One region of the Rossellomorea sp. NPDC071047 genome, then DNA from elsewhere that is predicted to be linked to it. Evidence: a T-box and tRNA genes for the amino acid it is inferred to sense, from the RefSeq annotation. Region 1 holds a T-box; the other holds one or more tRNA genes.
The links. The T-box of region 1 lies ahead of thrS (threonine--tRNA ligase). A T-box ahead of a tRNA ligase gene usually reads a tRNA of that ligase, here a tRNA-Thr.

Region 1 (3,392 bases):
TTCCAATAAGGGTTTATTGTATTGGGTGAATGATAACGAATTCTGAGATGTTTAAAAATAACAATGTTGATTGGAGCGGAAGGGGGCTCGACTCCTGCGGGAATAGCGGGAAAGTTGAGACCCCACAGGGCAAAGCCCGAGGAGGCTCAACTCACGCCCCGCGGAAAGCTAGCCCCCTGGAGCGGAAATCCCACTACTCGCCTTATTTACTATTAATAGATTCGAAAAGAGTCAATTAAATTCCCTCAACAACTTCTAAATGATACAAGCCTCCCATATATATAAATCAGGGATTTGGGTTTAAGGAGGCGAGAAAGTTTGATTGAATTTATTTTCAAGCAAAAAAATGATGCGTTAAAGCTTCAAGCACACCTCAATAAAGAGTTCGTACAATCATGGTTTCATGAAACGCTCTTTCAACATACAACTCACTATAATCTGACGATAGAGGTTTCCCCCTTCTTCAAGGAAAAAGAGAAGCTGTTCAACGGGGTTTCCCACTTTGTCTTAAATGATAAATGCATGGACTGGTCCGAATCAGCCCTGAAGGAAAATTACTTCTATGAAGATGTGGATGAAATCAATCAAATATTAGAGATTGTATCAGAGATGAGACTGGGGGAACGACCTGAATTGATGGAGCTGATCGGTGAATGGGACGAGGCCGAATACGTTCATGACAGCCTGGAGCTTTTGTTGGAAGGAAAGGCCCCCATATCGTTCGACTCCTTCAGCAAGTTCAGGCTGAAGAAGCTTCAGGAGAGACTGCTCCTCATGCTGGATCTTGCGATAGATGAATATAAGATGGAGCAGGAATATCAAATGTTTGTCCATATGCTGCGGGAGTACCTGGCATCAAGGGAGCAGAAAATACGTACGATCCATCTGTGCTCCACGGGTTACGGCTATCGTTTCTTTGATGAAGACATGAAAGAGATGACAAGGCAGGAATTGACGAAGGCGATTGATAAACGCCTTCTGACGAATCACCCGTTATATGTTGATTCGTACACCATTGCTCCGTTGTTATCCCTTGCACCGGAGAAGATACTCGTGTACGGGAATCGTGACCATCAGTTGATCAGGACGCTACAGAATATTTTTGAAGAACGGATCGATCTTTTGCCGATGAGTTATTTTCCTGAAACACTTCTCTATCCTTCCTGGGATATCGCGAATGAATAGGCTGCTTATTTTATGGAATGCTCTTGCTTTTCAAAACATAACCGATTATAATACCTACATAATAAGTCAATAAATAAAGGTTATGATGAGGACAACAATATTCCTATTCCATTCACAGAGAGGGAAGTCTCCTGGCTGCAAGCTTCCTAATTCGGTAGTGATATTTACCACCTCGGAACTTCAATTATGAACTGAATCTTGACGGATTCACAGTAATGATTGACGGCTAAATGTCGTTATTCGTTTTCAATGAAGTCATTGTCTGTGTTTTGTGGACAATGAGAAGTTGGGTGGAACCACGAGTTTACTTATTAACCTCGTCCCTTCAAACGTGAAGGGGCGGGGTTTTTTATGTTTTATAGAGATTACTTAAGGAGTGAAATCACATGTCAGAAGTAGTGAAAATGCAGTTCCCTGATGGAAATGTCAAGGAATTTCCTAAAGGGACAACAACAGAAGAGATTGCTGCGTCCATCAGTCCGGGTCTTAAGAAGAAGGCGCTGGCTGGTAAAATAAATAATGCATTGATTGATTTACGCACAGGGATCCAGGAAGATGGAACGATTGAAATTGTTACGGCACCTTCAGAAGATGCTCTGGAAATCCTTCGTCACAGTACGGCCCATTTAATGGCACAGGCTATCAAACGCTTATATCCTGAAACAAAGCTTGGGATCGGTCCGGTCATTGAAGGCGGATTTTATTACGATATTGATTCCGAGCACACGTTCACTCCGGAAGATCTTCCACTGATCGAGAAAGAAATGAAAAAGATCACGGGAGAAAACCTGGAAGTGGTCCGTAAAGAAGTTAGCCGGGACGAAGCACAGAAAATGTATGAAGAAATCGGTGATGAGTACAAGCTTGAACTGCTTGAAGCCATTCCTGAAGGGGAACAGGTTTCGATTTACGAGCAGGGTGAATTCTTAGATCTATGCCGTGGAGTCCACATTCCGTCTACAAATAAAATTAAAGAATTCAAGCTGTTAAGCATCGCCGGGGCATACTGGCGCGGGAACAGTGATAATAAAATGCTTCAACGAATCTACGGAACAGCCTTCTTCAAGAAAGAAGACCTGGAAGAGCATCTGCGTCTTTTAGAAGAAGCAAAAGAGCGAGATCACCGTAAAATCGGTAAAGAATTGAATCTATTCATGAATTCACAAAAAGTGGGACAAGGCCTGCCGATGTGGCTGCCTAAAGGTGCCACGATCCGTCGTATCATCGAGCGTTATATCGTTGATAAAGAAGAGCGCTTAGGTTATGATCACGTATACACACCTGTCATGGGAAGCGTCGAGCTATACAAAACAAGCGGTCACTGGGATCATTACCAGGAGAATATGTTCCCGGTCATGGAGATGGATAATGAAGATCTTGTCCTTCGCCCGATGAACTGCCCTCATCATATGATGATTTACAAAAACGGCATTCACAGCTATCGTGAGCTTCCGATCCGTATCGCCGAACTTGGTCTGATGCACCGTTATGAATTGTCAGGTGCCTTATCAGGACTTCAACGTGTACGTGGAATGACTCTGAACGATGCTCATATCTTCGTACGTCCCGATCAAATCAAAGAAGAATTCAAGCGTGTCGTGCGCCTCGTTCAGGAAGTGTACAAAGACTTTGATCTCAATGACTATTCCTTCCGTCTGTCTTATCGTGATCCTGAGGATACTGAGAAGTACTTCGATGATGATGAGATGTGGAACCGTGCACAAGGGATGATCAAGGAAGCGATGGATGAACTGGACGTTGAGTACTTTGAAGCAGAAGGGGAAGCGGCATTCTATGGCCCTAAACTGGACGTTCAAGTGAAAACGGCACTTGGTAAGGAAGAAACTCTATCAACGGTTCAACTGGACTTCTTACTTCCGGAGCGCTTTGACTTAACATATGTAGGGGAAGACGGGAAGCAGCATCGCCCGGTAGTCATTCACCGTGGAGTCGTATCCACAATGGAACGCTTCGTGGCATTCCTGATCGAAGAATACAAAGGAGCATTCCCGACATGGCTCGCTCCAACGCAGGTTCAGGTGATCCCGGTTTCACCGGATGTTCACTTCGACTATGCGAAAGAAGTGAAAGAAAAGCTTCAGGCTGAAGGGCTGCGTGTGGACATCGATGACCGTAATGAAAAGATCGGTTACAAGATCCGAGAAGCACAGATGAGCAAGGTCCCTTACATGCTTGTAGTGGGAGAC
Region 2 (3,392 bases), on a different contig from region 1:
TGAACTACCGGACCAAAGTTTTTTCGCGATAGCGAAAATAACTATCCATGCGTGACTCTTCAAGGATTATCCTATCCTAAGTCAAAATGGTATTGCGGGGACAGGATTTGAACCTGCGACCTTCGGGTTATGAGCCCGACGAGCTACCGAACTGCTCCACCCCGCGACGATATAAATATAGTGAAGGTAAACATGGAGGAGGAAGGGGGATTCGAACCCCCGCGGGCTGTTACACCCCTGTCGGTTTTCAAGACCGATCCCTTCAGCCGGACTTGGGTATTCCTCCGTGTATAATGGACCCTGTAGGACTCGAACCTACGACCGGACGGTTATGAGCCGTCTGCTCTAACCAACTGAGCTAAGGGTCCTTATAAATCGTACATTGTTTATTGAGTAATAGCGGCGGAGGGGATCGAACCCCCGACCTCACGGGTATGAACCGTACGCTCTAGCCAGCTGAGCTACACCGCCACGAAACATTTACTATTCAATTTGATTTTTGCTTAAGCGAAAATCAATGAAGTTAATTTTACTTTCGTAAAAAAACTTGGTGGAGCCTAGCGGGATCGAACCGCTGACCTCCTGCGTGCAAAGCAGGCGCTCTCCCAGCTGAGCTAAGGCCCCAAAGAAGTGGTCGGGAAGACAGGATTCGAACCTGCGACCCCTTGGTCCCAAACCAAGTGCTCTACCAAGCTGAGCTACTTCCCGAAATATATGGCGCGCCCGAGAGGAGTCGAACCCCTAACCTTTTGATCCGTAGTCAAACGCTCTATCCAATTGAGCTACGGGCGCTAAATGCTTTCTATTGTAGTAATGAATGGAAAGTTATTTTGCTGACGCAAAAAACTTTGGTGCCGAGGACCGGAATCGAACCGGTACGGTAGTCACCTACCGCAGGATTTTAAGTCCTGTGCGTCTGCCAGTTCCGCCACCCCGGCAAATTCTTGGAGCGGAAGACGGGATTCGAACCCGCGACCCCCACCTTGGCAAGGTGGTGTTCTACCACTGAACTACTTCCGCGAAACAAATGGTGCGGGTGAAGGGACTTGAACCCCCACGCCTTGCGGCGCCAGATCCTAAGTCTGGTGCGTCTGCCAATTCCGCCACACCCGCATGATAAGAAAATTAGATATTTCGAATTCACGAAAATCTTTGGTGAGCCATGAAGGACTCGAACCTTCGACCCTCTGATTAAAAGTCAGATGCTCTACCAACTGAGCTAATGGCTCATCTATACAAGTAAGAAACCAAATGGTGCCGGCAAGAGGACTTGAACCCCCAACCTACTGATTACAAGTCAGTTGCTCTACCAGTTGAGCTACACCGGCATATTTACTTTCATATGAAGTCTTAACGGAAAGTTACTTCACAGAAGCAATTCAAAAAAAAGATATTTTGCTTGCGTAATTTGTTGTAGTTTATTTTACTTGCGTAAAAAAACTTGGTGGAGGATGACGGGATCGAACCGCCGACCCTCTGCTTGTAAGGCAGATGCTCTCCCAGCTGAGCTAATCCTCCAAATTGGTGACCCATACGGGATTCGAACCCGTGTTACCGCCGTGAAAGGGCGGTGTCTTAACCGCTTGACCAATGGGCCATATCTATGTGAGTATCCCGCTTAAGGACATGTATAACTATAACAATTCATTTCGCAGAAGTCAACTTCTAAAAAATAAAAAAGAAAACTTTTTTCAACTTACTCATCTTAACAATTTTGTAAGCCGAAAAAGAATATACCATATTTATAAAGTTAATATCAATAGTCAATTTTAAAATCTCTTAATGTTTATTTCTAATTCAAATTCAAAACTTTTAATGATCCACTTCCCTATTTAGTTAAACTGATACCCCCTCAAATCCCTTCCCTCCATTTCAGTTATGGAAGGAAAACATACGTTATCAAAATATAAGCGAGTCTTCTTTTATGATTTTGGGAAAGAAGGACAGGTCCGTTGTCGCAAATTATTGTTTAGGCATAACGGGATTAAATAGAAAAAAGCAGCCAACCTCCTACATATAAGTTGGCTGCTTTTTTTCATATTAGCGTATTGCAAATTTCATCTTCCTTTATCTTTCCCTTTGTACCACTAATATAGGTTATCTAACTTCATTTCATGATACGTTATTTTTTCCTTCAGTTTCTTTTTGAGTCGGCAATCTAAACAGCCCTCTAGTAATACGAGATTGTAATGGATCCTCATAGAGTGCCATTGTAATTTCATTTGTGATAAAAATCGAGTCACCTTCATCATTTCTCCTCCACGTCGCAGGAGTACGTTTCGAAAACTGGCAAGCGTCGTCGTTAAGACATTAGCCCCTATAGTTTTGCGTCACCACTTTTCAATGGGTTTGCCTTTATCGTACGAATTATGAAAGATTGGTTTGTGATATACGAGCGAATGCACCTTCACTAGTGAAAGAATCATAGTTAAGTATAAGTCGTATTTACTACTTTTGAATAATACCATACTTTTCTTGATATCAAACCTTTTATTCCTAAAAGAATGATAAGGGACGGAGGAAACGGTCCCTTGTCCTAGGGAATTAGGGATTGGTAGTGACCGGGTAGACAAGGTGCCTGCGCCCAATCCACCGTAACCAATAAGACAAGCTGTGAATATATTACTAGTAAAGGGGGAATTTAGATGATTTATGTAGTATTAAGGGATGCTGGTCATGGATTAGAGACTCCTGGAAAGAGGTCTCCCTATATCAGCTCCCTGGGCAGGTCGATTAAGGAGAATGAGTTCAATGAACCTGTGAGTGAGTTTTTCGGGGATGAATTGAAGAGGCATGGGGTCATCATCCATGATATTTCACCAACGACCAAAGATGTCCCGTTGACAGCCAGAACAAATGAAGCAAATCGATTATTGAAGTTCTACATCAATAAATACGGCGCATCGAATGTGAAAATCGTGTTAGTAAGCTTTCATTTCAATGCATTTGATGGGTCTTTCAGCGGGTCAAACCCGAGCGGGATCTCTGTTCATATCCAACCTGGAAGCAAGTATGCAAGGGAACTGGCCAATAGCGTAGGGAAATATTTAAGGCAAGGGACCAAGCAAGTGTGGCGTGGAATCATTGAGCAGGACCTTCATATAACCAGGGAATTCGAAGGCGTCGCCATCCTGACGGAAAATGGGTTCATGGATCATCCCGAAGAAGCTAAACTTATGCTTGATAAAGACTACCAAAAAGAAGTGGCGAGAGAAGCCGCTAAAGGAGTACTGGAATATTTTAACTTGCCTTATTTCCCTGATACGCCTAAACCGACTGAAAAACCGAAGGAGGAAGATGATATGCTAGAGAAAGCGATTGTGATTGGTACATTTAATGATTATCCGGCAGCTGAATTATTGGCGAACAGATTAAAATGCCCGATTTATCCC

Region 2: it has a tRNA-Thr gene. The T-box ahead of thrS (threonine--tRNA ligase) is inferred to sense a tRNA for this amino acid. The anticodon was not compared.

Annotation. Positions count from the first base shown of each region.
Region 1 is NZ_JBNNJT010000001.1:4,342-7,733, forward strand. It holds gene ACQKFO_RS00030 (putative sporulation protein YtxC) at 319-1,185, shown strand; T-box leader at 1,259-1,513, shown strand; gene thrS (threonine--tRNA ligase) at 1,572-3,392, shown strand, end outside.
Region 2 is NZ_JBNNJT010000004.1:1,292-4,683, forward strand. It holds tRNA gene ACQKFO_RS14360 (tRNA-Asp) at 1-14, opposite strand, end outside; tRNA gene ACQKFO_RS14365 (tRNA-Met) at 93-166, opposite strand; tRNA gene ACQKFO_RS14370 (tRNA-Ser) at 194-286, opposite strand; tRNA gene ACQKFO_RS14375 (tRNA-Ile) at 295-368, opposite strand; tRNA gene ACQKFO_RS14380 (tRNA-Met) at 398-471, opposite strand; tRNA gene ACQKFO_RS14385 (tRNA-Ala) at 549-624, opposite strand; tRNA gene ACQKFO_RS14390 (tRNA-Pro) at 632-708, opposite strand; tRNA gene ACQKFO_RS14395 (tRNA-Arg) at 716-792, opposite strand; tRNA gene ACQKFO_RS14400 (tRNA-Leu) at 850-938, opposite strand; tRNA gene ACQKFO_RS14405 (tRNA-Gly) at 946-1,020, opposite strand; tRNA gene ACQKFO_RS14410 (tRNA-Leu) at 1,029-1,113, opposite strand; tRNA gene ACQKFO_RS14415 (tRNA-Lys) at 1,154-1,229, opposite strand; tRNA gene ACQKFO_RS14420 (tRNA-Thr) at 1,253-1,328, opposite strand; tRNA gene ACQKFO_RS14425 (tRNA-Val) at 1,443-1,518, opposite strand; tRNA gene ACQKFO_RS14430 (tRNA-Glu) at 1,523-1,597, opposite strand; cyclic di-GMP riboswitch class I at 2,279-2,364, opposite strand; gene ACQKFO_RS14435 (N-acetylmuramoyl-L-alanine amidase) at 2,646-3,392, shown strand, end outside.